DNA from 3 places in the Pseudomonas sp. Y3 TE3536 genome. Region 1 is predicted to be linked to each of the others. Evidence: riboswitches for the same ligand, from Rfam matches in the RefSeq annotation. Region 1 holds a riboswitch; each other region holds the start of a gene.
The links. Region 1 has a riboswitch for cobalamin ahead of cobW (cobalamin biosynthesis protein CobW). Riboswitches for the same ligand answer to the same signal wherever they lie in the genome.
Positions count from the first base shown of each region.

Region 1 (7,841 bases):
GACACGCCAGACAAAGTTTCCGAGGCGGCCAGCATGCCACCCTGGAACTGGTAGTAGTCGTTGGAATCGAGCAGGTCATGCTCGTGGTTATCCTGGTTCTGCAGGACCGCCTGGACCTGCCCCAGGCGGCGGGCGAACTGCTCACGGGCCGGGGTGCCTTCATCACTGCCGCCATAGGCGTAGCCGCCATGGTTGAGGTAGACCTCAGCCAAGTCGTCACGGCTGTGCCACAAGCGGCCGTCGATCGCATTCTGCACCCCAGCACCGTAGGCACCGGGCTTGGCCCCGAATACCCGCCAGCCCGCCTGGCGCGCCGCTTGCTCGGCTTCCACGCCCTGCGCCTGCAGAGCTTCACGCTCGCTGCGCACGCGCGCTGCCAGCGGGTTGAGGTCATCAGGCTCATCCAGCGCCGCCACCGCCTGAACTGCAGCATCGAACAGGCGGATCAAGTTGCCGAACGCGTCGCGGAAGAACCCCGACACCCGCAAGGTTACGTCCACCCGCGGGCGGTCGAGCAGGCTCAGCGGCAAGATTTCGAAATCGTCGACCCGCTGGCTACCGGTAGCCCACACCGGGCGTACCCCCATCAGGGCCATGGCCTGGGCGATATCGTCGCCGCCGGTGCGCATGGTCGCAGTACCCCATACCGACAGGCCCAACTGGCGCAGGTGGTCGCCATGGTCTTGTAAATGGCGCTCGAGAATCAGGCTCGCCGAGGCAAAACCCAGGCGCCAGGCCGTGGTGGTAGGCAGGTTGCGTACATCCACGGTATAGAAGTTGCGCCCGGTCGGCAGTACATCCAGGCGACCGCGGCTTGGCGCGCCACTCGGGCCGGCCGGCACGAAACGGCCGGCCAGGGCCGCCAGCAGGCCGTTGATCTCGGCCGCACCACAAGCATCCAGGCTCGGCGCCACCACGTCACACAATGCTTGCACTACATCACGTACCGGTTGCCACTCGCTCAAGCCGGGCAGTACCAGCGTGCCGCCAAGCGCCTGCTCTATCACCTGCAAGGCCAGCAGCTCTAAGCGCTCGCGGGTATCGCCACAGGTGCGCCATGGCGCGTCGCTGATCGCCTGCAAAGGCCCAGGCCGCAGCCCCTGCCACGGCTGCCCAAGGTCGCAATCGAGCGGGTCGAAGCCCGGCACCAGCGCCTTGGCCAGTGCACGCAACAGGCTGGCATTGCCACCCCGGCCGTCACCCCGCTCCACACGCAGCAAGGCCAACAGGGTGTCCAAACGCAGCCGACCCTCGGGCGACTGGCCAAACACGTGCAAGCCATCGCGAATCTGCGATTCTTTGAGGTCACACAGGTAGGTGTCCAGACGCGGCAGCCACACAGCGGCATCGTCCAGCTGCCCTTCCAGTTGCAGCTCCCGGTCGATGTGGTTGGCCTTGACCAGCTCAAGAATGTCGCGTTGCAGCTCGCGGGCACGCCGCGGGTCGAGCAGCTGCGCCTCGTAGAATTCGTCCGCCAGTTGTTCCAGGTGACGCAGCGGGCCATAGGTTTCGGCCCGGGTCAGCGGCGGCATCAGGTGGTCGATGATCACCGCCTGGGTTCGGCGCTTGGCCTGGGCGCCTTCACCCGGGTCGTTGACGATGAACGGGTAGATGTTCGGCAGCGGGCCCAGCAGCGCGTCAGGCCAGCATTGCGCAGACAACCCTACCCCCTTGCCAGGCAGCCACTCCAGGTTGCCGTGCTTGCCGACATGGATCACCGCGTCGGCGGCAAAGGCATGGCGCAGCCAGAAGTGAAACGCCAAGTACGCGTGTGGCGGCACCAGGTCAGGGTCGTGATACACCGCGCTTTGATCGACCTGATAGCCCCGCGCCGGCTGGATGCCGACGAAGGTCAGGCCATAGCGCAAGCCCGCAACCATCAAGCGGCCACTGCGGTACATCGGGTCTTGCTCCGGCGGCCCCCAGCGCTCCAGCACTGCCTGGCGGTTGACTTCAGGCAGGCGGGAAAAGGCTGCCTGGTAGTCATCCAGGCTCAGGCTCTGCGCGCACGGGCGTTGGTCCAGGTGATCGAGGTCATTGGTCACGCCGCCCAGCAACTGCTGGATCAACTGCGTGCCAGTGCCTGGCAGGCCCGCCAACGGATACCCTTCGGCCTGCAGTGCCTTGAGGATATTCAAGGCCGCTGCCGGCGTATCCAGCCCTACCCCGTTGCCGATCCGGCCGTCACGGGTCGGGTAGTTGGCCAGCACCAGCGCTACGCGCTTCTGGCCATTGGCTAACCGGGCCAGCTCTACCCAGCGCCGAGCGAGCTCGGCGACAAAATCCATGCGCTCGGGGTGGGCGCGGTAACAGACTACGTCGGACTGGCTGCGCTCACTGCGCCAGGCCATGTCCTTGAAACTGACCGGGCGAGTGATGATCCGCCCGTCCAGCTCCGGCAAAACGATGTGCATGGCCAGGTCACGCGCGCCCAGGCCCTGCTCGCTGGCTTCCCATGCGGGTTGGTTGTCCTGCGCGCAAATGGCCTGCAACACCGGGATGTCGCGGCGGAACGGGCGCAGGTTGGGACGTTCGGGGCTGGACAAGGCAAACCCCGTGGTGTTGATCAAGACCTCGGCGCCGACTTCATCCAGCCAGGCTTCGACCTGTTCGAAGCAGGCGCTTTCCTTGAGGCTGGCCACGGCAATCGGCAAGGGGTTGAGCCCCGCCGCCAGCAAACGCTCGCAAAAGACGTCGATGAACGCGGTGTTGGCCGCTTGCAGGTGTGACCGGTAGAACAGCAACGGTGCCACCGGATGCTCCGGGTGCCACTGCGCGTACCAGTCCTCAAGCAGTGCACTGCCTTTGGCCGGGTGATACACCGAGGTGCGTGGCAGTGGCTGCGGCTCGTCCCAGCCATAGTCACGGCCCAGCCATTGGTTGGCCAGGCAGTTGAACAGGTTGAGGGCGTTGGCCTTGCCGCCCTGGCGCAGGTAGTGCCAGAGGCGTTCGGCCTGATCGCCGGTCACGGTGCCCAGGCCGGTCAGCTCAGGGTCCGGGCGGTCATCGCCCGGCACCAGGATCAACTGCACGCCGCGGGCCGCCAGGGCGACCAGTTGCTCGACGCCATAGCGCCAGTAGCCAACGCCCCCGTGCAACGACACCAAAATGACCTTGGCATGGCGCAGCACCTCGTCGACATACAGGTCGACCGAGGCGTGGTTCTGCACCTGCATCGGGTTGGCCAGGCGCAGGCTGGGGTAGTCCTCGGGCAATTGCTCGGCGGTATCGGCGAGCAATGCCAGGTGTGAATCGCCGCTGCAGAGGATCACCAGTTCGGCGGGTGTCTGGCCGAGGTCGGCAATGCTGTCATCCGGCACGAAGCCGCCGGGCTGGGTCCGCAGCAGGTGCATGGGTCAGGCGCCCAAGGCCTGGCGCAAACGCGCTTCGAGCTGCACGGCATCCAGGTCCTGACCGATCAGCACCAGGCGTGTGATACGCGGTTCGTCGGCGCGCCAGGCGCGGTCGAAGTGCTTGTCGAAGCGGGTACCCACGCCTTGCACCAGCAGGCGCATCGGCTTGCCCGGGATGGCGGCGAAACCTTTGGCGCGCAGGATGCCGAACTCGACCACCAACTGGGTCAGGGCATCGAGCAACAGGCTTTCGTCGGCTTCTGGCAGGTCGATGGAGATCGAATCGAAGGCGTCGTGGTCATGATCGTCGTGATCATCGCCATCGTGGTGCGAATCGTGGTGGGTACGGCGGCCATCGATGTGCACCTCGGACTCGGCGCCCACGCCCAGCAGTACGTCCAGTGGCAGACGGCCGCTGCTGGCCTCGATCACCTTGACGGCGGGTGGCAGCTCTTCGGCCACCTCGGCGCGGACCTTGGCCAGGCCTTCCGCGTCGATCAGGTCGGCCTTGTTCAGCACCACCAGGTCGGCACTGGCCAATTGGTCGGCGAACAGTTCGTGCAGCGGCGACTCGTGGTCCAGGTTCGGGTCGAGCTTGCGCTGTGCGTCCACCTGGTCTGGGTAGGCGGCAAAGGTGCCGGCCGCCACAGCCGGGCTGTCGACCACGGTAATGACCGCATCGACGGTGCAGGCGTTACGGATTTCTGGCCACTGGAAGGCCTGTACCAACGGCTTTGGCAGCGCCAGACCACTGGTTTCGATGAGGATGTGGTCAAGGTCGCCACGGCGTGCGACCAACTCGCGCATGACTGGGAAGAACTCTTCCTGCACGGTGCAGCACAGGCAGCCATTGGCCAGCTCGTACACGCGGCCGCTGGCCTCTTCTTCGGTGCAACCGATGCTGCACTGTTTTAGGATCTCGCCATCGATGCCCAGTTCGCCAAATTCATTGACGATCACCGCGATACGGCGGCCTTGGGCGTTGTCGAGCATGTGGCGAAGCAAGGTGGTCTTGCCCGAACCGAGGAAGCCGGTAACGATGGTGACGGGGAGTTTGGCCAGTGTTTTCATGTCGCGATGCCCTTGGCAAGATGGCGCGGGCATGCAGGACGAAAGCCACGGGCCAGGTCGGCCGGGCTTGTTCGCCACCGGATCACCCCGCCCGGTTGAAAGTCGAAATCGCCTCGAGGCAGGTCTCCTGGCTCGCACCGTACCTGCCATGCTTTGAATAGCAGGGCTGGAGGGCGCGACGCCTTCCCGCGCGGTTACGCAGTGGCTGTGTCGACCCGTTGTCGGTGCTTACAGTTGCGGGGGCAGCCGCGGCTTGTACCGCGTTCCCGTCTTAGCTTCGGCCTGGCCGAAGAACCTCGAAGTGGCAAGGCTACGCAGTGGCTGGCAGGTGGTCAACCATTGCCGTCGACCATTGCGCGACAGACACACAGGCATTGGCGCATCTGCGCTACAGTTGCACCTTTATCAACGGCCAAGGACGCCCTATGCCGCTCGCCCCCGCCATCCCGGTACTGCGTATTTTCTCGGTCGAAAAAGCCAAAGAGTTCTACCTCGACTTCCTCGGCTTCAGCCTGGACTGGGAACACCGCTTCAGCCCGGACCTGCCCCTGTACGCGCAAATCCACCGCGACGGGTTGATCCTGCACCTAAGCGAACACCACGGCGATGCCACCCCGGGTTCGACCGTGTTCGCCCGCCTCGACGACCTGCGCGCCCTCGAGCGCGAACTTCAGGCCAAACGCTACGGCTACGCCCGCCCCGAAGCCGAACGCCTGGACTGGGGCCTGCAGATGCAGGTCCATGACCCGTTTGGCAACCGCCTGCGCTTCTGCCAGCAAATCGATGATGAGGCCTCGCAATGAAGGCCATGGGCAAGCGCGAAATGGCCCGCGTGGAGCGTGAGCTGGTGGTTTGCCTGACGGACGCCTGCGAAACGGCCAAGGCAGAGATTGTCGGGTTCACCTGGCTTACCCATCACCTTGACCCCGACAGTTTTCCGGCCAGCCTGCGCATTACCTGGGTATTCGAGCGCGAGGCAGACAAGGCTGCAGCGCTGGCTGGGGTGGCCAAAGCGCGGATGCTGGCGTTGACCTGTCAGGCGCTTGATGAAGTGGGGATACGGCTGGACCACCCGGCCTGGCATGTGCGGTTTGACAGTGAAGAGGCTTGTAGTCGGAGCCACGGCGGGGATTGGGGTAAGCGGTTGCGGGGGCGCTGAGATAGAAGTAGTGGCCTGGGTGTATGGCGGAGGGTCTTCGGCGCTCTCGAGATCGAGCCCCGCCTGCGCGGGGCTTCGCAGCACAAGGCTGCTCCTACAGTCTGTTTCGGGCCAGTATCGAGGCGGGCGTCAATGCCTCAGGAATAATTGGCCCGAAACTGACTGTAGGAGCAGCCTTGTGCTGCGAAGCGCCGCGCGGGCGGCGCTCGGCCTCATAGCCGCCGCAAAACCCCAGACATACGCCCTCCCCCTACCCAATCGCACGCTGTTTCGTGACTGGCCGTTCCCGATCCGCGACGGATGTATTATCGTGGCGTGGTGCGCATATAACAGCAGCCCGAGCGATCGGGCATCTGCAAGACAATCGAGGGTGTCATGAGTAACGAGAGCATTAACTGGGACAAGCTGGGTTTCGACTACATCAAGACCGATAAACGCTACCTGTCCGTATGGCGCAATGGCGAGTGGGACAAGGGCACCCTGACCGAAGACAACGTACTGCACATCAGCGAAGGCTCCACTGCCCTGCACTACGGCCAACAGTGCTTCGAGGGCCTGAAGGCCTACCGGTGCAAGGACGGCTCGATCAACCTGTTCCGCCCGGACCAGAACGCCGCACGCATGCAGCGCAGCTGCGCCCGCCTGCTGATGCCACACGTGCCGACCGATGTGTTCATCGAGGCGTGCAAGCAAGTGGTCAAGGCCAACGAGCGTTTCGTGCCGCCCCATGGCAAAGGCGCCCTGTACCTGCGCCCGTTCGTGATCGGCACCGGTGACAACATCGGCGTGCGCACCGCCCCCGAGTTCATCTTCTCGGTCTTCGCTATCCCGGTTGGCTCGTACTTCAAAGGCGGCATGAAGCCGCACAACTTCCAGATCTCCAGCTTCGACCGTGCCGCCCCACAAGGTACCGGCGCGGCCAAGGTCGGTGGCAACTATGCCGCCAGCCTGCAGCCGGGCGCTGAAGCCAAGAAAAACAACTTCGCCGACGCCATCTACCTCGATCCGCTGACTCACACCAAGATCGAGGAAGTCGGTTCGGCCAACTTCTTCGGCATCACCGCCAACAACGAGTTCGTAACTCCGAAATCGGCCTCCGTGCTGCCAGGCATCACCCGCCTGTCGCTGATGGAACTGGCGCAATCGCGCCTGGGCCTGAAAGTGATCGAAGGCGATGTAGAGATCAACCACCTCGACCGTTTCATCGAAGCAGGCGCTTGCGGTACCGCTGCGGTAATCACCCCGATCGGTGGCATCGAGTACAACGGCAAGCTGCACGTCTTCCATGACCTGGAAAAAGTCGGCCCGGTAACCCAGAAGCTCTACAACGAGCTGACCGGCATCCAGAGCGGTGACGTCGAAGCACCAGCAGGCTGGATCGTCAAGGTCGCCTGAGGCGCTTTGCAAGCCTGACAAAGGGGCATGCCAGATGATGGCATGCCCTTTTTTTTGGCTGCTGGGTCGGGCCCGAACCGCCAGATGAATTTTTCTTAAATCGCCGTTTGTCTATTCTTTGGCACAATCAAGCCTCTATTCGCCGCCCAGGAACCAGCATGCCACGCGTACTGACCATCGAAGACGACGCCGTCACCGGCCAGGAAATCGTCGCCGAACTCTCCAGCCACGGCCTGGACGTGGATTGGGCCGACAATGGCCGGGAAGGCCTGGCCAAGGCGATTGCCGGTGGCTACGACCTGATTACCCTGGACCGTATGCTGCCCGAAGTCGATGGCCTGACCATCGTCACGACCTTGCGCAACCTGAAAATCGCCACGCCGATCCTGATGATCAGCGCCCTGTCCGACGTTGACGAACGCGTGCGTGGCCTGCGTGCCGGGGGGGATGACTACTTGACCAAGCCGTTCGCCTCGGACGAAATGGCCGCCCGTGTCGAGGTGCTGCTGCGCCGCAACAGCGTGCCGATGACCCAGACCCGCCTGCAAGTCGCCGACCTGCAACTGGACCTGATCAGCCACGAAGCACGCCGCGGCGAGCACACCCTAAATCTGCTGCCGACCGAGTACAAACTGCTCGAATACCTGATGCGCCACAGCGGCCAGGTGATCACGCGGATGATGATCTTCGAAGAAGTCTGGGGCTATCACTTCGACCCGGGCACCAACCTCATCGACGTCCACATCGGCCGCTTGCGCAAGAAGATCGACTCGCCCGGCCAATCGCCGCTGATCCGTACGGTACGGGGCTCCGGCTATGCCATTGCTGAACCCGTCTAAGGGCTGGAGCTCGTCAACCAGCCG
Region 1 is NZ_JBRJHU010000001.1:4,900,975-4,908,815, reverse strand. Features, by position in the region: gene cobN (cobaltochelatase subunit CobN) at 1-3,353, opposite strand, end outside; gene cobW (cobalamin biosynthesis protein CobW) at 3,357-4,424, opposite strand; cobalamin riboswitch at 4,525-4,738, opposite strand; gene AB7M33_RS22210 (glyoxalase superfamily protein) at 4,850-5,227, shown strand; gene AB7M33_RS22205 (hypothetical protein) at 5,224-5,583, shown strand; gene AB7M33_RS22200 (branched-chain amino acid aminotransferase) at 5,959-6,978, shown strand; gene AB7M33_RS22195 (response regulator transcription factor) at 7,137-7,817, shown strand; gene AB7M33_RS22190 (sensor histidine kinase) at 7,795-7,841, shown strand, end outside.

Region 2 (7,841 bases), 410 kb from region 1:
GCCATTGGCTGCCTGCTGCGCCCTGCACAAGCAGCAAGCCCAGGATTACGAACGGAAAGGCGACCCCATCGTTGAGCCCTGCCTCACCCGACAGGCTGAAGCGCACGCGGTCGTAGTCCTGCGCGTCATTGACCTGGACCAAGGTGGCCAGCACCGGATCGGTCGGGGCCAGGATGGCGCCAATCAACACCGACACGCCCCAGCCCAGGTTCAGGCCGTAATGCAGCACCAGGCTGACCCCGGCGATGCAAGCCAGCATGACCGGCCCAGCCAGGAAAACCGCCACCCGCCAGCTGCGGCTGCTCAGCGGCAGGCGCAGCTTGAGGCCGCTGACAAACAGGGAAAACAGCACGGCGACCTCGGTCAGGTGCTCCATCCAGCCGTGCGCATCGGGCAGCTCGAGTTGCAGCAAGCCGAGGCCACCGGGGCCCAGCGCGACGCCCAGGGCCAGGCACACGACCGAGGTCGTGACCGGGATCCAGCGCAGGTAAGAGGAGGTCAACGCCAGCAGCAACAAGACTGCGCCGAGCATGGCCACCCAGACGATGAAGCTCAAGTGCGCAGTGCCTCCACGGCGTCGGGCTCTGGGGCTGGCGCAGGCAGGCAGCTTTGCTAGCCACCGGCTGGGTCAGACACTCAGTCTAGTCGTCGCCCGAACTGCCGCAGGTGACAAGGCCGCCGGCGACCCTGCCTCAGGCTCGCGTATTGTTGGGCGCACCGGCAGTACTGCGGCCTGTAGCTGCTTGCCAACGGCGTGATCGAACGAAAGCCTACCGTCTATCTGACGCTCCTCGATGATACGCCCGGCGTCCAACACGACCACCCGTTGGCAGAAGTAGCGCACCAGGCTCAGGTCATGGGTGATCAGCAAGAACGCGGTGCCGTGCTCGCGTCGAAGTGCGTCCAGGCGCTGCAGCAGCTGCAGTTGCAACACCCGGTCCAGGTTTGACAAGGCCTCGTCCAGTATTACCAGTTTGGGTGAGATGGCCAGCGCGCGGGCGATATTGGCGCGCTGCAGTTGGCCACCACTGAGTTGGTGCGGCAGGCGCTCGGCATGCTCGCTGCGCAGGCCCATGTGCTCTAGGAGCTCCACGGTACGGGCGTTGCGTGCAGCTTCGTCCAGCTCGCTCAGGTGACGCAACGGCTCGGCAATGCTCCAGCCGATGCTGCGTTGCGGGTTGAACGCGCTGGGCGCGTCCTGGAGTACCAACTGAACGGCGCGCAAGAAAGCACGGGCCTCACCGCCGCGCAGTCGGCTGACCTCTTGGCCGGCAAATGTCACCTGGCCACACGCGGGTTTCTCCAGGCCGAGCAGTAACCGGGCAAGCGTGCTCTTGCCGCTGCCGCTGCTGCCGAGCAGGCCAAGCGACTCACCGGGCTGCAACTCAAGCTCAATGCCGTCGAGCACCTGCAGCCAGCCGCGTCTGCTCAGTAGCCCTCCGGAACGGTAGCCATGCCCGAGTTGGTTAACGTGCAGCAGGCTCATGGCTGGCTCCCGTTCAGTAGCTGATGGGCTTCAAGCAGGGTGCGGGCGGTGGCGCTGGCAGGCTGATCGAACAGGCCATGCACTGTTTGCCGCTCGACGACGCGCCCCGCTTCCATCACCGCGACATGGTCGGCACAGCGGGCAACCACCCCCATGTCATGGGTCACCAACAGCACGCCAAGCCTGTGCTGCTGCACCAGCTTCATGAGCAGGTCGAGAAAGCGCGCCTGGCTCACGGCGTCGAGGTCGCTGGTGGGCTCGTCCGCCAGCAGAAAGGGGCTTTCGGCCATGAGCGCAAGGGCGATCATCATGCGCTGCAACATGCCACCACTGAGCTGGAACGCGAACGACTGCAAGACCCGACTGCGGTCATCCAACCCCACGGCCTCCAGGCATTCATCCATCCGCGCATGTGCAGCGCTGCCGACGACCCCTCGCAGTTTCAGGGTTTCCTGGGCATGGCTAGCCATGTTGCGCACAGGGTTGAATGCACTGCGTGGGTTCTGCTGGATCAGGCTGGCAAGCTGCCCACGCACCTGATCGGCCGCCAATGGCTTGCCATCGTGCAGCAACTGGCCGCGTGTACGGCGCAGGCCTGGCGGCAGCAGGTCAAGCAAACCCAGGCAACTGAGCGATTTGCCCGATCCGCTGTGACCGACCAGGGCACAGACTTCACCGCGGCGCAGCTGCAGGTCGACGTCGTCCACCAACACGCCAGCACGCCCTTCGATACACAGGCCTTTGAGCTGTAACGTCGACACTGGCATTCAATGAGCCTCCTGGGATGGGTCCAGGCGATCACGCAACGCATCGCCCAGCAGGTTGAACGCCATTACCGAGAAGAAGATCATCAGCCCAGGCAACAGCAGCAGTTGCGGCTGGGTCCAGATGAACTCCTTGGCATCGTTGATCATCACCCCCCATTCGGCACTGGGCGGGGTGACGCCAAGGCCGAGGAAGGACAGCCCCGAGACATGCAGCATCATGTGCCCGATGTCCATCGTGGCCAGCACCAGCAAGGGGCCGGCAATGTTCGGCAGCACATGCTGGCGCAGCCGTGCCCAACGTGAAGCACCGGCCAGGCGTGATGCCATCACGTATTCGCGGCCGCGTTGGGCGATGACCATGCCGCGCACCATGCGCGCATACCATGCCCAGTGCGACAGGGCGATGGCAATGATCACGTTGCTCAGGCCAGTACCCAGCAGGGTGACGAAGAAGAACGCCAGCACCAGCGTGGGGAAGGTCATGAACATGTCGCACAGGCGCATCAGCAGCAGGTCGACCTTGCCACCGACAAACCCGGACACCCCGCCCACCAGCAGGCCCAGAAACAGCACCAGCGCCAGTGTCAGCACTACGCTGCCCAGCGACAGTCGTGTGCCGACGATCAACCGGGACAGCACGTCGCGGCCAAGGTGGTCGGTGCCCAGCCAGTGGCTGCTGTCCGGTGGCATCAGGCGTCGGCCGAGGTCGACCAGGTCCGGGTCGTGCGGGGCAAGCCATTGGCCAAACACGGCCAACATGCAGAGCACGCTGACCAGTACCAGCCCTGCAATCAGGTTGGCCTGGCCGGCCAGCGTAGCGCGACGGAAGATGGCCAGCACACTCATGCGTCGACCCCTTCAAGACGGCTGCGAGGGTCGAGCCAGGCATAACAGACATCCACCACCAGGTTGCAGACCATCAGCAGGCCTGTCAGCAGCAGGGTGAAGCACTGTATGACCGGAAAGTCGCGGTTGAGCACCGCCGACACCGCGAAGCGGCCGACGCCGGGCCAGGCGAAGATGGTCTCGATTACCAGTGCCCCGCCGATCAATTCCCCAATGTGCATACCGGTGGCCGTGACGAAAGGTAGCCAGGCGTTGCGCAGCACGTGGTCACGCCATACCCGGCGCTCGGGCAGCCCGCGGGCACGGGCGTAGGTGACATAACGCTGGCCGCTGGCCTCCAGCAGGCTTGCCCGCAACAGGCGGGCGTTGATCGACATCGACATCAGGGCAATCGCCAGTACCGGCATCACCAGATGCCCGGCACTGCCGCGGCCCAGTGGCGGTAGCCAGCCCAGCCAAAGGGAAAACAGCGCAATCAGCAGAAACGCCAACCAGAAGTTGGGCATCGAGACACCCAGGAACGTCACCGCACGAACGGCGTGATCGGGCCAGCGCCCTTGCCAGCGCGCAGCCACCAGGCCAAGCGGAATCGACAGCAGCAGCGTGCAGGCCAGGGCCAGGCCGCCCAGTTGCAAGGTGGCGGGCAGGTAGTAAAGGAGGTCGTCGAGCACCGGCCGCCCCGTGAGGTATGAAATACCGAAGTCCAGCTGCACGGCCTTCGCGAGCCAGGTCAGGTACTGCTCAAGCAACGGCCGGTCGAGGCCCAAGGTATGGCGGACTTCGGCAATGGCCGCGTCAGTCGGCGGGATGTGCGACAGGCGAAGGTAGTCCAGGGCCGGGTCGGTGCTGCCCAGGTGCAGCAGCACGAAGACCAGCAGTGAAACACCGAGCATTACCGGTACCAGCAGTGCCAGCCGCAACAGGATATAGCGCAGCATGTCAGTCTCCCTGCTTCGGTGTCATGGCTTCGAACGGCACGTCGAACAGCGTGCTGCCAAATTGCACATGGGCAACGGAGTCGCGGCGAACGCTGATGGCGGTAAGGTAGGAAATCGGCAGGTACACGGCTTGCTCATGCAAGGTGGTGAGGATGAACCGGTACTGTTCGGCGCGTTGCTGCGCGTCGGTACTTGCCAGTACCTGGCCAATGCGTTGGTCCAGTTCGTCCTTGATCGCCAAACCGCGCTGCGCCATGTAGTCGGCATGGCCGGCATAGCGCATGGAGCTGACAAAGGAGTGCGGGTCGTAGGGCGCTCCCCAGGTGTCGGCGAAGATCATGCCGAAGTCGCCATCGCGCTGGCGCCGGACCAGCCCACCTTCTTCGACCGCACGCAGCTCAATGCGCATGCCGACGTTAGCCAGCTCGCCTTGCAGCACTTCGGCCAGGCTCTTCTGCAGTGCGCTGGTGCCGAGGAACACCAGTTCGATCGACAGCGGTTCACCGGCCTTGCTACGTACCGTTGTGCCTGCCGTCAGGGTCCAGCCGGCAGCGTCAAGTTCGCGGGCGGCTTGGGCAGGGTCGTAGGCGTAGGGTTTCAGGCCGATGTCGGCATAGGGCATGTTGCTGGCGAACAGGGTATCGGCACGGGGCTCGAGGCCATACAGAATCTTGTCGATGATGGCCTGCTTGTTCACCGCTTGGTTGATCGCTTGACGCACGGCCAGGTCACGGGTGGCGCCATGCCCGGTGTTCATCGCCAGGGTGCGGGTAGCCAGCGGTGCCGAGAGGGCGGTGGCGAAGCCTTGGTCGCGCAGGCGCACGAACGTGCCGGCGGTAATCTCGCCGGCGGCCCCTTGAATCAGCTCGAGCTCGCCGGCCTGCAGGGCCAGCGCGCGGCTGTTGGGATCAGGGATGACGTTTACCCGCACCTCGCCATAGGCCGGCTTTGCGCCCCAGTAAAAGGGGTTGCGGGCAAAGCGGTCATACTCGCCCAAGCGCGATTCGACGCGCATCCATGGGCCGGTGCCGGCGGGTTCGCCAGGTTTGGCCTGTGGGGCGCCGAAGCGCAGCGGGCGCACTTGGGCCAGTTCCATCAACGTTGGGTAATACGGGTGCTTGAGCACCAGGCGCAAGGTCAGGCGGTCAGGGGCCTCGATGTGGTCGAGGGTGGTGACCAGCTCCATCCAGCGATGGCGTTGGCTGTTGGCAAGGACGGCATCCAGGTTGGCCTTGGCAGCTGCAGCGTCGAATGGCGTGCCGTCACTGAAGCGCACGCCATCTCGCAAGTTGAAGGTGTAGGTCTTGCCATCGTCGGAGACTTGCCAAGCCTGTGCCAACCACGGCTCTACAGTGCCCGCCGAGGTGTAACGCACCAGCGGTTCATACACCATGGCCTGGGCGTACATCTGATTGGGCGAGTAGCCGTGTGGGTCGAGCGGGCCTGCGTTAACGGGCCAGGAATACACCAGCGTCGGGCTTTGTTGGGGTGTGCTTTCTGCGTGTGCGCAGAGGCTCGCGGCGACCATGAGAATGCCCCAGAGGGCGGGCTTTCGTTTAGCTGACTGCTGCTTCACACGGGGTCCCCACTTCGACGGAGGCGTAAGGCTAAAGAGTGGTGGGAATGATGTCCATGCAAAAACTTCTTACTGAACGTTACAAAATGCCGCGCCAGAAAAGGCAGTAGAAAGCCCTGGCGATGATTGAACCGTGACGCGTTCGCCCAGGGCCTGAAGTGGCGAGCTCAGGCGACCTGTTTGCCACAAGCCGGTTGACGCAGCGGGCTTTTGATGGTCATCTGCGCGCCTGTTTCAGGTGCCCCCTGCCGCCGTGCATGGGGTGAAACGGGAAGCCGGTTCGTCATCGTTCGATGATCAGTCCGGCGCTGCCCCCGCAACGGTATGCGAGCGAAGCATTCAAGACACCACTGTGCCCTGGCATGGGAAGGTGAAGGCTTCATGACCCTCGCGAGCCCGGAGACCGGCCTGAAGCATCGTTTGGCAAACCCGCGGTGGGCGGGCGCAGGCCGGTTTCCGTGGGCGTGCTCGCCCGCGATTCCTCTTTGCGTTGTTCCCCCGGGATTCTTTCATTCCTGCTTCAAGTGGAACGACATGTCCCGTTATTCGCTGTTCAGTTCTCTGCCAGGTACGCTGCTGCACGCCAGCCTGGTGCCCTGTGTTTTTCTCTCTGTTGCCGCCCACGCCGCCGAGGCGGACAACGCCCTGGCGCTACCGGCCACGGACATTACCGGCACGGCCGAGCACAACCCTCAGCCCGACCTGCATACCCCAGGCACCAGTGGCTCGAGGCTTGGCCTGACGCCGCTGGAAACCCCAGCCAGCGTGACCAATATCAGTGCCGAGCAAATCCTCAAGCGCAACAACGCCACGGTGCAGGACGCGGTCACCCGTTCACCCGGCATCACCTTCATCGGCACCCCCGGTAACGGCGGCACGGCCTTGTCGGCCCGCGGCTTCACCGGGCACAGCTCGACCATGCAGTTGTACGACGGTACCCGGCTGTACGTGGGCGCCGGCACAGTGACCTTCCCGGTCGATACCTGGTCGGTCGAGCGCATCGATGTGCTGCGCGGCCCGGCCTCGGTGCTGTACGGGGAGGGCGCCACCGGTGCGGTGGTCAACGTCGTGCCGAAGAAGCCCTTTGAAGGCGAAATCCGCAATCACCTGCGCCTGGGCTACGGCTCGGATGACCGTCGGCAGATGGCCCTGGACAGCGGCGGCTCGCTGACCGACACCTTGAGCTACCGCCTGAACCTCAACAAGCTGGCCAGCAACGGCTGGGTCGACCGGGGCGATTCGCAGAGCCTTGCCATCAGCGGCGCGCTGCGCTGGCAGCCCAGCGATGAACTGAGCTTCACCCTCAGCCACGACTACGGAGACCAAGACCCGCAGCAGTACATGGGGACGCCGTTGGTGGACGGGCATTACCGCGAGTCGCTGCGCGATCACAACTACAACGTCGACAACGCCGAAGTGCATTACAACGACCAGTCCACACGGCTAGTCACCGACTGGGTAATCAACGACAACCTCACCGCCAGCAACCAACTGTACTTCCTCAAGGCCCAGCGCCGCTGGCGCAACGCCGAGACCTACACCTGGCTGCCAGGCGACCAGGTGCGGCGCAGCAGCTTCATCAGCATCAAGCAGACCCAGGAACAGCTTGGCGATCGCCAGTCGTTCACCCTGCAACACCCACTGTTCGGCCTGGACAGCCAGACCGTGGTGGGCGCCGACTACAACACGATCCGTTTCGTGCGCAAGCACGACTTCGGCAACACCCTGACCGATACCGTGCCGCTGTCCGGTTCCGGTGGGGGCGAGTACATCAGCAACGACCCTTACCGCTCGCGCGAAGCCAACCAGGCCAAGCAGTTCTCGCTGTTCGCCGAAAACCGCACGCAACTCACCGAGCGCCTGTCGTTGATCACCGGTGCACGCCGCGACCAGGTGCACCTGAACCGCGACGACCTGGATGCCGATACCCGCACCGATCGCAGCTTGTCTGGCGACAACTGGCGCGCCGGCCTGGTGTTCGCGCTGACCGAGGACCTGTCGGTTTATGGCCAGTACGCTACCAGTACCGAAGGTGTGAGCAACCTGCTCACCCTCAACGCCGCGCAGCAGCAATGGGACCTGAGCACCGCCAAACAGACCGAAGCCGGCATCAAGCACATGCTGCCTGACGGGCGAGGCGAGTGGACCCTGGCGGCGTATCACATCGTCAAGAAAAAGCTGCTGAGCACCGACCCGCTCAACCCCACGCTGCAACAGCAGGTCGGCCA
Region 2 is NZ_JBRJHU010000001.1:4,494,282-4,502,122, forward strand. Features, by position in the region: gene AB7M33_RS20365 (cation:proton antiporter) at 1-556, opposite strand, end outside; gene nikE (nickel import ATP-binding protein NikE) at 629-1,486, opposite strand; gene nikD (nickel import ATP-binding protein NikD) at 1,483-2,253, opposite strand; gene nikC (nickel ABC transporter permease subunit NikC) at 2,254-3,099, opposite strand; gene nikB (nickel ABC transporter permease subunit NikB) at 3,096-4,037, opposite strand; gene nikA (nickel ABC transporter substrate-binding protein) at 4,039-5,613, opposite strand; cobalamin riboswitch at 5,833-6,039, shown strand; gene AB7M33_RS20395 (TonB-dependent receptor) at 6,148-7,841, shown strand, end outside.
Region 2: another riboswitch for cobalamin. It lies ahead of AB7M33_RS20395 (TonB-dependent receptor); the one in region 1 lies ahead of cobW (cobalamin biosynthesis protein CobW).

Region 3 (7,841 bases), 490 kb from region 1:
TGGCCCAGGGCGAGACCGTGGCCATCGTCGGCGAGTCCGGTTCGGGCAAGTCGACCCTGGCCAACGCGCTGCTTGGCTTGCTGCCGGGCACTGCCCGAGTCGATGGCGGCCAGTTGTGGGTCGATGGCATCGACGTGGCGCACGCCAGCGAACGGCAGAAGCGCCACCTGCGCGGCCGTACCCTCGGCCTGGTGCCCCAGGACCCGATGGTCAGCCTCAACCCGACACTGCGCGTTGGCCAGCAGATCGGCGAAGCACTGGCCCTGGCCCACGGCCGCCGCTACCGCAGCCTCGACGCCGATGTGCTGGCGCTGCTGGGCCAGGTCGGCCTGGACCAGCCGGCCCTGCGCGCCCGCCAATACCCGCACGAACTGTCGGGCGGCATGCGCCAACGGGTACTGATCGCCATTGCCCTGGCCGGCAACCCGCGCCTGATCATCGCTGACGAACCCACCAGCGCGCTGGACGTGACGGTGCAACGCAAGATCCTCGATCACCTGCAGCGGCTGGTGGCCGAACGGGGTATCTCGCTGCTGATCATCACCCATGACCTGGGCGTGGCCACCGACCGCGCCGACCGCTTGCTGGTGATGAAACAGGGTGAACTGGTCGAGCAAGGCCCGCCTCGCCTCGTCGTTCAGGCACCACAGCACCCCTATACGCGTGACTTGCTTGCGGCAGCGCCCGCCTTTACCCATCGCCGGCGACCAGGGCCATTGACGCCAGGTACGCAACCGATCCTGAGCCTGGAGGGTATCGGCAAGACATTCGAGTTGCCGAAGACCAAGGGCCAGCACAACCGCTTCGTCGCCCTGCAGGGCCTCAGCCTGCAGGTGCACCCAGGCCAGACCTTGGCCATCGTCGGCGAGTCCGGCTCTGGCAAGAGCACCGCCCTGCGCATCGCGCTTGGCCTGGAGGCGCCCAGCCAAGGCCGCATTCTGTTCGACCAGGTAGACGTTACCGGCCATGGCTGGCGGGCGTTTCGGCCCTTGCGCCGGCGCATGCAACTGGTCCAGCAAAACCCGTTCGCGGCCCTTGACCCCCGTTTCACGGTGTTCGACAGCATCGTCGAGCCCCTGGTGTCGTTCGGCCTGCTCAAAGGCCCCGCGCTGGAACAGGCGGCCCGTGAGCTGATCGAACGCGTGCACCTGCCCGTCAGCTACCTGGACCGCCTGCCCCGCGAGCTGTCCGGTGGCCAGCGCCAGCGCGTGGCCATTGCCCGGGCATTGGCCCTGCAACCCGAGTTGCTGTTGCTCGACGAGCCGGTCAGTGCACTGGATGTCTCGGTGCAGGCGCAGATCCTGGCGCTGCTGGATGAATTGCAACGCGAATTGGGGATCGCCTATGTGCTGGTGTCCCATGACCTGGCAGTGGTGGCGAGCATGGCGGACCACGTACTGGTGCTGCGCCAAGGCCAGGTGGTGGAGCAAGGTACGGTAGACGCGGTGTTCGATCGGCCAACGAGTGACTATACCCGTGAACTGATCGCGGCCATCCCGGGGCACAAAGCTGCCGCATAAGTCATGACACAATATTATTTATTTGCATTTAAATAAGATCAGTAAATACCCTAAAAACATAATTAGCATAGAACCACAAAGCCTTTCACAACCTCACCCCATACCCGCTAAGGTCACTCCAGACCGACCCCATTCCTGGCGGAGGCCGTCCATCACGACCTCGCCAGGAGCCTTGCACGCATGACCCTTCCCTATCACCCACCCTGCTTCGCCGGCGCCCCCGCGCGCGGTGACGCATGGCGGTATCGATTCCATTTGCAGCACAACCCACAGGTATTCCCATGAGCAAACGACAGATCCGCCTGGGCGCCATGATCCATGGCGTCGGCCACGGCTGGGGCGAATGGCGCCACCCTCAGGCGCTTGCCGATGCCAGCGTCAATTTTGGTTTCTACAAACAGCAGGCGAAGTTGGCCGAGGCAGCGAAGTTCGACTTCGCCTTCATCGCCGACAGCCTGCACATCCACACCCGCTCCAGCCCTCACTACCTCAACCGTTTCGAGCCTCTGACCATCCTCTCGGCATTGGCTGCAGTGACCGAGCACATCGGCCTGGTGGCCACGGTCACCGTCAGCTACACCGAGCCGTTCCAGGTGGCGCGCCAGTTCGCCTCGCTGGACCTGATCAGCGGCGGGCGCGCCGGCTGGAACGTGGTCACTTCGTGGCTTTCCGGTACAGCCGACAATTTCGGCAAGGCCGAACACCCGCCCCATGCTGTGCGCTACAGAATCGCTCGCGAGCACGTGGATGTGGTCAAGGGGTTGTGGGACTCGTGGGAAGACGACGCCTTCACCCGTGACAAACAAAGCGGGCAGTTCTTCGACCCGGCCAAGCTGCACACCCTGGGCCACCAGGGCGAGTTCTTCAAGGTCAAGGGCCCGCTGAACATCCAACGTTCACCGCAGGGCCAACCGCTGATCTTCCAGGCTGGCGTGTCAGAAGAAGGTCGCAATTTCGCGGCACAGAACGCCGACGCCCTCTTCGTCAGCCCCGAGTCGTTCGACGACGCCCATGCCTATTACCAAGACCTCAAGCAACGCGCCTCACGCCATGGTCGCAACCCCGACGCGCTGTTCATCCTGCCCGGCATCCGCCCTATCGTTGGCCGTGACGCCGAGGAAGTCGAGCAGCGCTACCAGCAGGCTGTGGACCTGGTGAGCATCGAGGACGCACTGGTCGCCCTTGGCCGCCCGTTCAACGACTACGACTTCAGCCAGCATGACCTGGACGCGCCCTTCCCCGACCTCGGCACTTTAGGCAACGACAGCCACAAGGGCACCTCGGACCAGCTCAAGCAACTGGCCCGCGACGAAGGCCTGACCCTTCGCCAATTGGCGCTGCGCTTCTCGCGCCCACGCCGCGACTTCGTCGGCACCCCGCAACAGGTGGCCGATGCCCTGCAGCACTGGTTCGAACAGGGCGCCGCCGACGGTTTCATCATCAACGCGCTGCTCCCCGACGGCCTGCAGTCCTTCACCGAGCAGGTGGTGCCGCTGCTGCAGGCCCGTGGCCTGGTGCGCAGCGCGTACACCGGCACCACCCTGCGTGACAACTTCGGCCTCAGCGTGCCGGAAAACCGCAACACCCAGCGCCGCACCCAGCCGGCCGTTGCCTGAGCCCACCCCAACAAGGAGTTCTGTTCCATGAGCCTCGAATTCATTGGCCTCATCGGCCCCCAGGAAGGTAGCGAATCACAGGCACCACGCGGCCCGCTGGTCGACCTTGACTTCATCAAGGCATTTTCCCAAGCCCAGGAGTACGGCGGCTTCGACAAGGCGCTGCTGGCGGTCAACACCAGCGCACCCGACTCGCTGATCCTGGCCAGCTACGTCGCTGCGTTGACCGAGCGCATCGGCTTGCTGGTCGCGCACCGCCCGGGCTTTCAGGCCCCGACCTTCGCCGCTCGCCAGTTCGCCACGCTTGACCAGTTGAGCCGTGGTCGCGCCTCGATCAACGTCATCACCGGCGGCGACAGCGGCGACCTGCAGCGCGACGGCGACTTCCTCGACAAGGACGCCCGCTATGCCCGTACCGACGAGTACCTGCAGGTGCTGCGCGACACCTGGACCCGCACCGAACCGTTCGACCATAACGGCACGCACTACCGGGTGGAAGACAACCTGACCCTGGTCAAGCCCGTGCAGCAGTTGCCCATCTACTTCTCCGGTGCTTCGGATGCAGCCGTCGAAGTGGCCGCCAAGCATGCCGATGTGTACATGATGTGGGGCGAACCGCTGGAGCAGGTGCGCGAGCGTATTGCCAAGGTGCGCAAGGCTGCAGCCCGTTATGGGCGTGAAAAGCACATCCGCTTCAGCCTGTCGCTGCGGCCGATCCTGGGGGCTACCGAGGAGCAAGCCTGGGCCCGTGCCGAGCGCATTCTGGCCGATGCCCAGACGCGCATCGGCATCCGCCAGGGCAACCGCCGCGAAAAGAACTTCGGCAAGAGCAACGCCGGCTCAGAGCGCCTGGTGCAGTTGGCCAGCCAGCGCAAGGTGCATGACACCCGGCTGTGGACCGAGATTGCCGCGTTGGGCGGCGGTGCGGGCAACTCGACGTCGCTGGTAGGGACGGCGGACCAAGTGGCTGAGGCGGCGCTGGCGTACTACGACCTGGGGGTTAGCACCTTCCTGTTCCGCGGGTTCGATCAGTTGCGCGATGCGGTGGAGTATGGCCAGGAACTGATTCCGCGGATTCGTGGGTTGGTGGCGCAGCGGGAGGCTGGGCGTAGCGCGCGGACGGCTTAGTGCATGGCTGGATTTTTTTGGCGCCTATGAGACCGAGCGCCGCCCGCGCGGCGCTTCGCAGCACAAGGCTGCTCCCACATCTGTTTCGGGCCAATTATTCCTGTGACATGTCTTGGCGCCCACTTCGATGTAGGAGCAGCCTTGTGCTGCGAAGCGCCGCGCAGGCGGCGCTCGACCTCCCAGGCACTGCAAAACCCGAAAATTGCTGGCCTACAACTTCTGAAATACTTTTCACGCGCACACCGCTGTGCAATTGACGGAAAACCTGCCTCGTGGTCTCCTAATGCCTCGCGTTCAGGTGCCCCTCAGGGGGTGAAACGGGAAACCGGTGCGTCGCAAGCCCTCGACCAGGGCCCGACCAAGCCGGTGCTGCCCCCGCAACGGTAAGCGAGCGAAGCGTCTAGACCACTGTGCCGCGTCATCTGGCATGGGAAGGGGCGCTTTTCAGGAGCCCTGCTCCTCCTCGTGAGCCCGGAGACCGGCCTGACGTTCATGAACACCCCGCGGTGGGCGGGCGCTGTCGCATTCCCCTGGGCGGATCACGTTCGGGGCTGCCGCGCTTGCCCGTTGCCCACAAAAAGCAGAGGAACGCGTCATGCCCGTCACCAGCGCCAAACACAGCATTGCCACCCCCGTCACCCTCAGTCAGCGTGTCGTCATCGCCGTCGGCGCCAGCCTGCTGGGCCTGTGCCTGGTGTACTTTGCCGGCTTCTCGCACATCGAAGCCGTGCACAACGCGGCGCACGACACCCGCCACAGCGCCGCCTTCCCCTGCCACTGAGTACGCCCCATGATCATGCGCATTGCCCGTACCGCGGGCTTCAGCGGGCTGCTTGCGGCCTTGCTGCTGACCCTGCTGCAAAGCTTCTGGGTTGCCCCGTTGATCCTTGAAGCGGAAACCTACGAATCCGCAGCCCCTGTTGCCGAGCATCACGAACACGGCGCCGAAGGGGCCGCGGCCCATGAACACAGCGCCGAAGCCTGGTCGCCTGAAGACGGCTGGCAACGCGTGCTGTCCACCACCGGGGGCAACCTGGTGGTAGCGGTAGGCTTCGCGCTGATACTGGTCGCCCTGTACAGCCTGCGTGAACCGAAGCGCGCGGGCACCGGCGCCCTGTGGGGCCTGGCGGGGTTCGCCGTGTTCTGCCTGGCCCCTACCCTGGGCCTGCCGCCAGAGCTGCCGGGCACCGCTGCCGCTGACCTGGGGCAACGCCAGGCCTGGTGGATCGGCACCGCAAGCGCTACCGCACTGGGCCTGGCCCTGTTGGTATTTGCCCGCCACTGGCTGGTTAAAGCGCTAGGCGCCGTGCTGCTGGTACTGCCGCATGTCATCGGTGCACCGCAACCCGAGGTGCATCAAAGCCTCGCGCCTGAAGCCCTGGAAGCCCAGTTCAAGGTCGCCAGCTGGCTGACCAACGCCGCCTTCTGGCTGGCCCTGGGCCTGCTCAGCGCGTGGCTGTACCGCCGCTCCAGTCAGGCCTGATGGTTTTAGACGCTACCCTGCCGGCGCTGTACGCCGGCTTTGGCTGCCGCCGGGGTTGCCCGGCGGACACCCTCGAAAACCTGCTGCGCCAAGCCTTGGCTGACCATGGCTTGGCGCTTTCAGCACTGCGCGGTATCGCCAGCATCGCCCTCAAGGCCGACGAACCTGGCCTGCAGCAACTGGCCAAACGCCTTGGCCTGCCCTTGCTGCTGTACGATGCCGGGCAACTTCTGCCCTACGAACCCTTGCTCAGCCATCGCTCGGCCGTCGCCCATGCACACAGCGGTTGTTGGGGCGTCGCAGAAAGCGCGGCGCTGGCCATGGCCAGCCAGCACCTCGGCACGGCCCGGCTGCGGGTCACACGCCAAGTGATCGGGCCGGCTACTCTGGCCCTGGCCTGCGGGCGATAATCGCAGCATCCCTTTCATTGCAAGGACTTTCCATGACGGTCTACTTCATCGGCGCCGGCCCCGGCGACCCGGAACTGATCACGGTCAAGGGCCAGCGCCTGATCCGCCAGTGCCCAGTGATCATCTATGCCGGCTCGCTGGTACCCGCGGCTGTGCTCGAAGGCCACCAGGCCGTGACCGTGATCAACAGCGCCGAGCTGCACTTGGAACAGATCATCAGTGCCATGCGCACGGCACACGCGCACGGCCAGGACGTGGCCCGCGTGCACAGCGGTGACCCGAGCCTGTATGGCGCAATCGGCGAGCAAATCCGCCACCTGCGTGAGCTGGGCATCGACTACCAGATCATCCCAGGCGTCACCGCCACTGCCGCCAGTGCGGCCTTACTAGGCTGCGAGCTGACCCTGCCACAGGTGTCGCAAACGGTGATTCTCACGCGCTTTGGCGACACTTCGCCGATGCCGCCCGGCGAGCAACTGGCCGACCTGGCGCGCCATGGCAGCACCTTGGCCATCCACCTGGGCGTAAAAAACTTGCCGCGTATTGTCAGCGAACTGTTGCCGCACTACGGCCCGCAATGCCCAGTTGCCGTGGTCCATCGCGCCACCTGGCCGGACCAGGACTGGGTGCGGGGCACCCTTGACGACATCGTCGAGCGCGTGGCGCTTAAGGATTTTCGCCGCACGGCGCTGATTCTTGTCGGCCATGTGCTGGGTGACACGCCTTTCGCCGAGTCGGCCTTGTACCGTGCCGGGCACGCGCACCTCTATCGCCCTGGCGACTGAGCATTGCCAGCGTTAGCGCAGGCGTAGCAGACTCAAGGTTCCCCCTGCCACCTGGAGCTACGCCAATGCTGGAATTACGACCCAATTGCGAGTGCTGCGACGCTGACCTGCCGGGTGATAGCCCAGACGCCTTGATCTGCTCCTTCGAATGCACCTTCTGCCGTGCCTGCGCCGACACCCGCCTGCACGGCCGCTGCCCCAACTGCTCCGGCCAGTTGCTGGCACGCCCGCCACGGGTCGGCCAAGCACTGGCCAACAACCCCGCCTCGACCCAGCGCGTGCGCAAACCTCACACCGCTTGCGCCTAACGGCCTTGTGCAAATAGGCATCGCCACGCCACGCGGGCGGTGCCTATCCCTGTTTTTGTAGGAATTTTCAACAACACCTACAGGGTTATTCAACAACTCTATACTCGGCATTACCAAACGTAGGGAATGGCCGTATCTTGCAGCGCTTCCGATAAACCCCCTTGCAGACGTATTCCTGAGTGTTCCAGGAAGCGGACCACAGCCCTACAGGAGTTTTCTTCATGACTACCGTCCTGATCGTCGACGACCACCCTATTGTCCGACTCTCCCTGCGCCTGCTGCTCGAGCGGGAGCGCTTTCACGTCGTGGGTGAAGTTGCCAATGGCAGCGAAGTGGCTCAGGCAGCACGCGAATTGCGGCCGGACGTGGTGCTGCTGGACATCGGTTTGCCCGGCCTGGACGGCATGGAGGTCATCAAACGGCTTCAGTGCCTGGAGCCAGTGCCCAAAATCATGGTGCTGACCGGGCAGGCCACCGACCTGTACGTGAGGCGCTGCCTGGATGCCGGCATCGGTGCCTTCGTCACCAAGGACGAAGACCACGAGGCCCTGCTGTTCGCGCTCAAGGCCTTGGTAAAAGGCTATTCGACCT
Region 3 is NZ_JBRJHU010000001.1:5,391,298-5,399,138, forward strand. Features, by position in the region: gene AB7M33_RS24140 (dipeptide ABC transporter ATP-binding protein) at 1-1,520, shown strand, start outside; gene AB7M33_RS24145 (LLM class flavin-dependent oxidoreductase) at 1,802-3,136, shown strand; gene AB7M33_RS24150 (LLM class flavin-dependent oxidoreductase) at 3,164-4,264, shown strand; cobalamin riboswitch at 4,544-4,765, shown strand; gene AB7M33_RS24155 (CbtB domain-containing protein) at 4,860-5,045, shown strand; gene AB7M33_RS24160 (CbtA family protein) at 5,055-5,747, shown strand; gene AB7M33_RS24165 (cobalamin biosynthesis protein) at 5,765-6,157, shown strand; gene cobM (precorrin-4 C(11)-methyltransferase) at 6,190-6,942, shown strand; gene AB7M33_RS24175 (DUF1272 domain-containing protein) at 7,008-7,250, shown strand; gene AB7M33_RS24180 (response regulator transcription factor) at 7,472-7,841, shown strand, end outside.
Region 3: another riboswitch for cobalamin. It lies ahead of AB7M33_RS24155 (CbtB domain-containing protein); the one in region 1 lies ahead of cobW (cobalamin biosynthesis protein CobW).